DNA from 3 places in the Paenibacillus sp. FSL L8-0644 genome. Region 2 is predicted to be linked to each of the others. Evidence: riboswitches for the same ligand, from Rfam matches in the RefSeq annotation. Region 2 holds a riboswitch; each other region holds the start of a gene.
The links. A riboswitch is a leader RNA that binds a small molecule or an ion and turns the genes downstream of it on or off. The one in region 2 is predicted to bind cobalamin.

Region 1: it holds a riboswitch for cobalamin, as region 2 does, so the genes downstream of both, NSS94_RS07300 (ABC transporter substrate-binding protein) here and metE (5-methyltetrahydropteroyltriglutamate--homocysteine S-methyltransferase) in region 2, are expected to answer to the same signal.
Region 3: it holds a riboswitch for cobalamin, as region 2 does, so the genes downstream of both, NSS94_RS24275 (ABC transporter substrate-binding protein) here and metE (5-methyltetrahydropteroyltriglutamate--homocysteine S-methyltransferase) in region 2, are expected to answer to the same signal.

What each region holds. Positions count from the first base shown of each region.
Region 1 covers NZ_JBBOYN010000001.1:1,619,103-1,622,381, forward strand. The annotation lists gene cbiB (adenosylcobinamide-phosphate synthase CbiB) at 1-485, shown strand, start outside; gene NSS94_RS07295 (histidine phosphatase family protein) at 535-1,287, shown strand; cobalamin riboswitch at 1,410-1,601, shown strand; gene NSS94_RS07300 (ABC transporter substrate-binding protein) at 1,808-2,815, shown strand; gene NSS94_RS07305 (FecCD family ABC transporter permease) at 2,812-3,279, shown strand, end outside.
Region 2 covers NZ_JBBOYN010000001.1:5,152,112-5,155,390, forward strand. The annotation lists gene NSS94_RS23325 (anaerobic ribonucleoside triphosphate reductase) at 1-431, shown strand, start outside; gene nrdG (anaerobic ribonucleoside-triphosphate reductase activating protein) at 428-925, shown strand; cobalamin riboswitch at 1,105-1,300, shown strand; gene metE (5-methyltetrahydropteroyltriglutamate--homocysteine S-methyltransferase) at 1,462-3,279, shown strand, end outside.
Region 3 covers NZ_JBBOYN010000001.1:5,360,220-5,363,498, forward strand. The annotation lists gene NSS94_RS24275 (ABC transporter substrate-binding protein) at 16-1,596, opposite strand; cobalamin riboswitch at 1,811-2,008, opposite strand; gene NSS94_RS24280 (hypothetical protein) at 2,835-3,279, shown strand, end outside.

The DNA.
Region 1 (3,279 bases), 3.5 Mb from region 2:
ATGCCTTGATCGGGGGAGCACCCTTGGCGCTGGCTTATCGTGCTGTGAATACGCTCGATTCCATGGTTGGCTACAAAAATGAAAAGTATCTGCATTTAGGCTGGGCTTCAGCACGTCTAGATGATGTGGCTAACTACATTCCAGCACGCCTGACAGCGGCAATGCTTGTGATAGCGGCGTGGATGTACAAACGAGATGCTGCAAGAAGCTGGCGCACAGTCAAGCGAGACGCTCGTCTGCACCCAAGTCCGAACAGTGGCTTCCCGGAATCGGCTGTTGCTGGTGCATTGGGGATTCGTCTTGGAGGATATAATGTGTATCATGGCGTGCGCTCCTTTCGTGCATACATGGGGGATTGGATACGACCGCTAGAGTCGAAAGATATACGGCATACGATCCAGCTGATGTTCGCCGTGTCCAGTATGTTTGTAGGATTGTGTTTGTTAGGAGCCGCAGGTTGTTTTGCCTTGGGATGGGTGCGGTGAGGGTGAGGAGTGACACACTGAATAATGATCGAGCAGGAAGTGACATTTCTTGAAACAAGATATAGCAGCAAAAAGGACAGTAGAATACGCACAAAGACCGAACTCACAGGAGGATAAGGTGCCGTATGATGCTAAAGAAGATCTGCATTGGGATATGGAGCTCGTGTTAGTTCGTCACGGCACAACCTTATGGAACAAGGAACGTCGATATCTGGGACACTCCGACTTAGGTTTGCTACCGGGGGCAGAGCAGGAATTAAAGCCTTTGCAGGAAAAATTGCAAGGTCAGTCCTTTGCTCGAATCTATTGCAGCGACTTAATGCGATGTCGCCAGACCTTGCAGATCATTGTGCCGGAATCAGAGTTGACGTCTGGGCGTTCCCTATCTACTATGCCTCCTATGATGGAACCATGTCTGCGAGAGCTTCATTTTGGCGAGTGGGATGGAAAAACGTATGACATGCTCAAGGATGTGTCGTTGTATCGGGCTTGGATTGATGAGCCGCAACGGATCACCCCACCTGGTGGAGAGTCTTGGACAGATTTTGTAAATCGTCTGCGCAAATTTCTTGACTCTCTGTATGAATGGCGTGTTGCTATGGAAGTTCAACCCATGGATTTGACTGCTACGTCGCCCTCTGTTTTGGTCGTTACGCATGGTGGCGTAATTCGTCAGCTAGCTTGCATGCTGATACCGGGCCATGATTTTTGGAGTCTGAATCCGAAGCCGGGAGAAGCATTAAGGATTCAATTGAGGCTGGCAGGACCGCACAATTACATAGCGGAAATGCTTCCTCATTAGGTTAGACACCAGCGGATAAAGAGGCTGTTTGGGTTGTAAGCCGCCTCATTTTAACCTATAATCATCAAGTAAAAGAACGGCTTGACTACCACTACATCAAATATCCAGCAGACGAGGTCGGCGCAGCGTGATGAAACTATGGTTTCCCTCCCTGCGCTGTTAAAAGGGAAGTCGGTGTGAATCCGGCGCGGTCCCGCCACTGTAAATGGAAACATGCCCGTTAGTCCTCTTTATATGTTACTAAGCATATGAAAGAATTTCAGGACATGTATTTTACCATAAGTCAGGATACCTGCCCGTCCGCCTGTCACCATAATCCTTCGAGGAAAGGATGACGTGTTCGCAGTGACTGTCCATGCGGAAAGAAGCTGCCGCCTGCGCACGATCTGCGCTAACGTGACCCCTGTGTCCTGATATGAGGATGCGGGGGTTTTTGATAGGAAAAAAGGCTAGATTTAGAAGATATCTGATGATGTTCAAGTAACGCTCTTAACGATTTATTTATGAAGGGGTGCAAATCATGGCAGGAAAAAAAATAAAGGTGTGGACAACAGGTCTATTGGCTCTGATTTTGGCAGTTGTGCTGAGTGCATGTGGCGCTAATGGAAAAAATGCAGAAAATAAAGAGGGTCAGGCTTCTTCACAGCAGCCGGGACAGGCAGTAAACGCACAAGAGCCTCCGGGCAAAACGGTTTACCCGCTCACAGTTAAAGATGCAACAGGACAGGAATTTACATTCAAAAAAGCGCCGGATAAAATCGTTTCCGTCTCCCCGGCAGAAACCGAGGCGTTGTTCGCCATTGGGCTGGATAAGGAAATTGTCGGCGTCTCCGACTACTCTGATTACCCGGAAGCAGCTACGAAAAAGCCTAAAGTGGGCGGTATTATGAAACCGAACGAAGAGGCGATCATTGCTGCGAACCCGGAAGTCGTTTTTGCAGGGATATCACTTAGTGAACAGGCTACGACCAAGCTGCGCGACATGGGAATTATGATTTTTAAAACGGAACCGAAGACAGTGGAAGATGTCATGGCTAACATCGAATTGTATGGGAAAATCACCGATCATCAGAGAGAAGCAAGAGCGGTGACTGACAAGATGAGAGCAGATGTAGCAGAAGTAAAAGAAGGAATTAAAAATATCGGTAAAGGGCAGAAGCTGCGGGTATACGTCGAGTTTTCACCAGGCTGGACAGTGGGTAAAGGCGAGTTTATGGACGAGCTGATTACGTTGGCGGGCGGCGAAAATGTAGGTGCCACGCAGAAGGGGTGGTACCAAATCAGTGAGGAAAATATTATTGCTGCGAACCCTGACGTGATTTTGTACAGCAAAAGTGTCAAGGACGACAAAACGGGCCAGACGCTCGGTGATATCATTAAAGCTCGCAGTGGATGGGATCAAATATCGGCTGTTCGCCACAACCGGGTGTTTGCCGTGGATGATAATTTGATCAGTCGTCCGGGTCCACGCGTAACGGAAGGTCTCAAGGAAGTGGCCAAGGGCGTGTATCCTGAAATTTTCAAATGAACCGTAAACTGATCGGCTTTGGAGGGACAGGTCTTGTCCTGCTGTTGCTGACGCTGCTGCTCTGTCTTGGCATCGGCTCGGCCAAGCTTCCGGTCAGCCAAATCACGGGCATTCTGGTTAACCACCTACCGTGGTTAGGCGATACGTTTACACCGGATTGGAATACATCCTCAGAGCAGATTATTTTGAAGGTCAGATTGCCACGAGTGTTACTGGGAATGTTGGTAGGAGCAGCGCTGGCGCTGGCGGGAGCCGGATTTCAGGGTGTGCTGCGTAATCCTTTGGCTGATCCGTATACACTGGGGGTATCCTCGGGGGCTTCGGTAGGAGCGGCAGTACTGATTTATTGGGGCCTTCAATTTTCATTTGTTGGCATATGGACGCTGCCGCTAGTGGCATTTACGACCGGAATGCTTACGCTGTGGATGGTGCTGACGTTGGCACGGGAAGGTGGGAAAATTCCG
Region 2 (3,279 bases):
GGATTATTCCTGAGGTAAATGATCGAGAATATTACACGAATTCTTTTCATATTCCCGTGTATTACACGCTCCCGGCTGCTCGCAAAATCAGCTTGGAAGCTCCGTTCCATAACCTATGCAACGCTGGTGCGATATCATACATTGAGCTGGACGGTAATGCGCGGAATAACCCGGATGCGTTTCTTAAAATTGTTCAGTACGCGCTACATCAGAACATCGGCTACTTCTCCATCAACCACCCGGTGGATCGTTGTACAGAATGCGGTTATGAAGGGATTATCGGGACAAGCTGCCCCCAATGTGGCACAGATGAGGAGCACACACACTTTCAGCGCTTACGTCGGGTAACCGGATATCTGACAGGGGATTATACCGTTCGCTTTAATGCTGCAAAACAAGCAGAAGTTCGAGATCGGGTGAAACATAAGTGAATTTGTGTGGCTACATTCCGGAATCTCTGAACGAAGGATACGGCCTGCGCACCGTCGTGTTCATTAGCGGTTGCCGTCATGCCTGTCCCGGATGCTTTAATCCAGCGTCGTGGAGCTTCCATGCAGGTGAGCCATTCACCCCCCAACGACAACAGGAGGTCATTCGTGACATCATGGATAATCCGTTGTTGGACGGACTGACTCTCTGCGGGGGAGACCCGTTTTTCTCAGCAGCAGAATGCTCGCAATTTGTGCGCGACTTCCGTGCGGCCTGTCCCGACCGAACCGTGTGGGCTTACACTGGCTTTGTCTATGAAGATCTACTCACAGATCAGGAGCGACAGGAGCTAGCACTTTTGTGCGATGTGATTGTGGATGGTCGCTTTGTAGAACAGCAAAAGGACCTGACCCTTCCCTTCCGAGGCAGCCGCAACCAGCGTCTGGTAGATGTAAAAGCCAGCATTCAGGCAGGTTACACCGTTTCATTGGCTTAAAGCGAAGCTTACTCGGCATATGCTATATCTAATCTAGGACAAGTCTCCATCATGGATGAGGCTTGTCTTTTTTGGCATATCCCTAACAGATTCCATTGCAGTTTCTATTGCGCATCCTGCAAGTTTCACTTATGATGGTGAACAAGTATACGAGTGCATAATTATTCGTCATACCTTAACCGCATAGCTTGGAGATAGGTGTCTGTTCTATTCAGATCAGGCTTAAAAGGGAAGCCGGTGCAAATCCGGCACGGTCCCGCCACTGTAAACGGGGAACTTTCAGCTGTTCATACAACCACTGGTCCACAGACCGGGAAGGGATGCTGAGAGTCATGATCCGTAAGTCAGGAGACCTGCCTATTTTAACAACATCGCAAGTACCTACGGAAGATAGGGAGGTGTTAAGAGCAGTCGCCGTATTTTTGATTTTTTAATCACGGAGGCATTCTTTCCCCTACTTATTTTTAACTCTAGGGGGAAGAATGCCTTTTTTGGTACGTAAAAATAAAACAGCCACCCACTAGGAGGAAAAGTACATGTCCGTCATTGAATGGCCTGAATTATCCGGCTTAATTAGCAGTAATCTGGGATATCCGCGTATCGGCGAAAACCGGGAATGGAAGAAAGCACTGGAACGCTTCTGGAACGGCAGTATTAGCGAAAGCGAACTGCAAACGGAGATGAAAAGATTACGGTTGGAGCATCTGAGCAAGCAGCGTGACAAGGGGATTGATCGCATTCCTGTCGGAGACTTCTCCTATTATGATCACATGCTGGATACATCTGTGATGTTTGGTCTAGTACCCGAACGGTTCAACCATCGTCCTGCAGGTCCGATTCCTCTGTCCGTGTATTTCGGGATCGCTCGTGGTCAAAAGGGAGCAACCGCCAGTGAAATGACCAAATGGATGAATACCAATTATCACTACATCGTTCCTGAATTGGCAAACGCAGTCCCGGTGTTCACTGAAAATAAACCTTTACAGGCTTATCGTGAAGCAAAACAAGAGCTAGGCATTGATGGGAAACCGGTCCTCATCGGCCCCTATTCATTCGTTACCCTTTCCAAAGGCTATGATCGCAAGGAGCTTGCTTCTATTATAAGAACCTTCCTGCCTTTATACACCCGTGTCCTGTCTGAACTAGCAGCAGAAGGTGTTCAGTGGGTCCAAATCGATGAACCTGTCCTGACCACCTCATTCCCAGTAGAGGATCTGGACATTATTCAGGAAGTCTATGAAGCTTTGGCCCAAGCTGCGCCCTCTTTAAATATAATGCTGCAAACTTACTTTGGCAGCCTGGACCATTATGAGCGTCTGTCCGCACTTCCGGTACAGGGACTGGGTCTTGATTTTGTGTATGATGATGGCGAAAATCTCCAGCATATATTGCAGCATGGTTTCCCTAAAGGAAAAACGCTGGGCGCTGGGGTCATTGACGGGCGCAATATATGGCGCAGCGACCTTAACGCTGTGGCTACCCTGCTGGGTCAGTTAGCAGAACAGACCACTGCCGAGCAGCTTATCGTACAGCCATCATGCAGTCTGCTGCATGTGCCAGTCAGTCTGGAAGCAGAGCACAAGCTGGATCGAGAACTGGTGCAAGCGCTGGCCTTTGCCGATGAAAAGCTTGAGGAAATCGCCGTCCTGACGGCTGCACTTGGCAAACACGATCCATCCGCACTCACCAAGCTTGGACAAAGTGCGGATGCGGTAGCCCGTTTCAACAGCTCAGCGGCACGTGTACAGACAGCTGCCGATCTGGCTGACTTGCTGGCAAAGGAGCCTCTAACACGCAGCGTTCCTTTCGCCGAGCGTCGTGAGATTCAGCAAAATAAGCTGAAGTTGCCTCCACTGCCTACGACGACCATTGGTAGCTTCCCGCAAACCGCCGAGATCCGCAAGGCCCGCCTGCACTATCGCAAAGGACAATGGTCTGCCGAGCAATACCGGACGTTCATCCAACAGCAAATCAAGGAATGGATTGATATTCAGGAGGACATTGGCATTGACGTGCTTGTACACGGGGAATTTGAGCGGACCGATATGGTTGAATTTTTTGGCGAAAAGCTGAATGGCTTTGCTTTTACACAAAACGGATGGGTGCAGTCCTACGGCTCCCGCTGTGTCAAACCGCCGATTATATACGGAGACGTCTCCTTCGATCAGCCCATGACTGTGGAAGAAACGGCATTCGCTCAATCGTTAACTTCCAAGCCTGTTAAGGGAATGCTTACAGGCCCTGTGACCATTTTGAACTGGTCTTTTGAACGCAATGATATTCCGCGTAGCCAAGTTGCTTTACAATTGGCTCTGGCATTACGGGCAGAGGTAGAGGCACTGGAACAAGCGGGC
Region 3 (3,279 bases), 210 kb from region 2:
AGGATACGCAGCTCGTTATTCCGCAATATCGGATTGCGTCGTAATGTAGTAATACTCGATCGGATGGGGTGTAAAACCCTCCACCCCTTTTTTCACGCCAAACACATTATCAGGATGCACAATGAACGACTGTGGCAAATCCGTATTGATGATATCCAGCGCTTGTAGTGTCATGGCATTACGCTGCGCTGTATCCTTCGCCAGCTTCAGGCTGTTCAGAATACTCTCTAGCGGTTTGGAACTATAACGGCTTACATTGGCTTCGCTTTTCAAAGAATAAAACATGTCCATAAAATATTGCGGCTCTCCTGTATGAGCAGTAAGCATACTGTACATAGCAAAATCCCAATCGTTTTTGGTCAACGCCTCGTCGATATTTTCCACCTTGCGAATCTTGACCTGGATTCCCTCTTTCAGCAATTGGCTTTGGATGACCTCAGCCATAACAGAGAGCTCCGGACGCTGAGGGAAAGTCAGCAGCGTAACCTCGAACGGCTTGCCTTGCTTAGTCCATGTCCCTTGGGCGTCCTTCTGCCAGCCATCCTTCGTCAAAAGTTGCTCTGCCGTTCCGTCCAGCGCTTTACGCTCAACTTTACCGAAGGGAAGAATGCTCGGGAACGGGCTGCTTGCCTCCGTACCGAAGTCCCTCATGACGGCGCTCACAATCGATGCGCGTGGAATCAGGCTGTCCACCACCTTACGGTTCGCCACATCCTTGAATACTGGCGATTCCATATTGTACACGATCATATGGGTGCGCAAGGACGGAGCTGACAGCACTTGCAGCTTGCCGTTCTTTTTCAGTACCTCTGCGTTATCAACCGGAATATCCGTCGCTACGTCCACCTCACCGGATTGCAGTGCCATCAGGCGCGAATTCCCGTCCGTAATGAACTTCATCGTCGCTTCAGCCAATCGTGCCTTCTCGCCCCAGTATCCGTCATAACGCTCTACGACCAACGATTGGTCCTTGTTGAACGCTTTGACTTTAAAGGCGCCTGTCATCGCTGGGTGACTCTGTTCATCTTTCATCGATGCCACATCCAGTACAATCGTCGATGGATCAGCTAGATTAGACACCAACGCCGCATTCGGCTGGTTTGTCGTGATCTTCAAGGCCAGCGGGCCGCTTACATCAATGGACTTCACATTCAGTAAATCCTTCGCCAGATGGCTTTTCTCAATAGAGCGTAACAAAGACGCTTTTACACTTGCTGCATCCATACTTTTTCCATTATGAAAAGTGACTTTATCCTGCAAGCTGAACGTCCAAACTGTAGGGCTGTCCTGCTTCCACTCCTTTGCCAACCAAGCCATAGGTTCCAGCTTTTCATTCAAACGTACCAGCGTCTCGCCTGCACCGGATCGCATTACATCCCAGCTATTATCTCCGTGCGGGTCAACGCCTGACGGTTTCCACGTATACGCCATTACTAGCTTTTTATCTGTCGCTGTTTGTTGTGCTGACGCGTTCTCCCCCTTGCCGGAGCTATCCGCCGTCTTATTGCTGGCACATCCCGAAAGAGCCATAACTGCTAGCAGCAGCATCACCCCTGTACATACGAACCATGAACGCCTACTACGATTGCTAATCATTTCATGAGTCCCCCTCTATCTTGTAAAAACATATAAACCTAACGTAAAACGCCAAAAAAAGCATTCCGGACCACTTGATTAGCAGTCAGAAATGCCTTCAATATAAAATGCCAAAACTCACCTCGAAGCCAACTCTAATAATATAGAAGGGATCGGTTTCAGACATTCCGTATGCAGCACGCCTAACCACCTCCCCAGCAATCCCGTGGGTCTGACAGTGATGTCAAAACAGGCAGGTCTCCTGACTCCAGGCGTATCTTTCAGGCCTTCCCGGTTCTTCACAATTCCAGTGGCTGTTCTGAAAGCTCCAGCAGTATCCTGCTGATGCCTGTATACAGTGGCGGGCCCGTGTCGGAATCAACCGAACTTCCCTTTTAAGTGAACATGCTCAACAACTATGTACATCGTCTCTACGAAACCCCATACATAGAGTTGTCCGGCTCACACCTGTTTTCTTCCTTTATTTCTTTTCATTACGATCTTATTTTGTTGTCACAGGCTTGTCAATAAAGGCTGCACAATAATTTAAATTTGAACGATAAGGTAGAAACAAGACCTAACCTCCAATTGCGTGTACGCAATTGAAGTGTTAAAATTAGGTATAGAGTAAACCACCGTGTCCGTATACTAAAAAGAGTCTTCGCCGCGCCAACGGCAAAGACTCTTAGGACTTGAAAGGCTGTGGATCACCCACGGCGCGCTGCATAACTAATGGTTAATGCAAACGAAACCCACCGTTAGGGGCCAACCTAATTACGCGGTGGGTTTTCGCTTGTTCCGAAATTTCCGACGTAGCCAGCGATAAAGTTTACGAATACTAAACACCAGGCTTAGTAACGTAACCATCCAACGCAACACATCGTAGCACGACACAAGGTTGACCATCGGCTTCACCCCCTTTCAGGAAGCTACACCGTGGTCCGAAAACATCCACCACTATTCAAAATCCATAAGGTAAATTATACCATGATATCACCCATCACTCTAGCAAATTGTTCTAGTAGATTAATAAGCTCCTAATGTTCATTTGGAGAACTCCTTTAGCTTCTTACTCCTACTGGACTATCAAATCTGCTGTTATAAAACTGTCATTAAATGTCGTATATGTCAGGATAATGAACTCTTGCTTATAAAAATATAGATAAATATATTCATATATTCCATTAAAAGGTTGATATAGTATGTGAGCTCATTTATGCTATCTATGGATTTACAAATTTTTCGAGGAGGCGCTTTGTATGAAAGTAAAGTATCTACCACAAGCTTTTCTAGCTGTAACGCTACTCATTTCTTGGGGAGTCGTCAGTCCAGCAATCTCTCATGCTGAGAAAGGGGAAAAAATCCCTGACCAAATGTTGGCGGGTACAATCATCCAATATGACGAGAACAATAACATGGTTGTATTGGAAAAAGGAACTCCTGTACCTGAACCACAAAAATCTCTAGCTGCTGTTGCTCCACTTACTGCTGAACAACAAATTGAGCTACAAAAAGAAGAGGCACTAATTAAGGAAATCAAAGAAGAAGCCAAATCACTGCCGGTATATCATATTGACAACCCTGAACCTCAGCCTGGTTTAAAAGTAATTTATGATGGTGAAGGTTACATCAAAGATATTATCTTACCTGATCAAAAGGAAAATGCGATTACAACTAATAGTGTTTCACTTCAGGCATTACCAC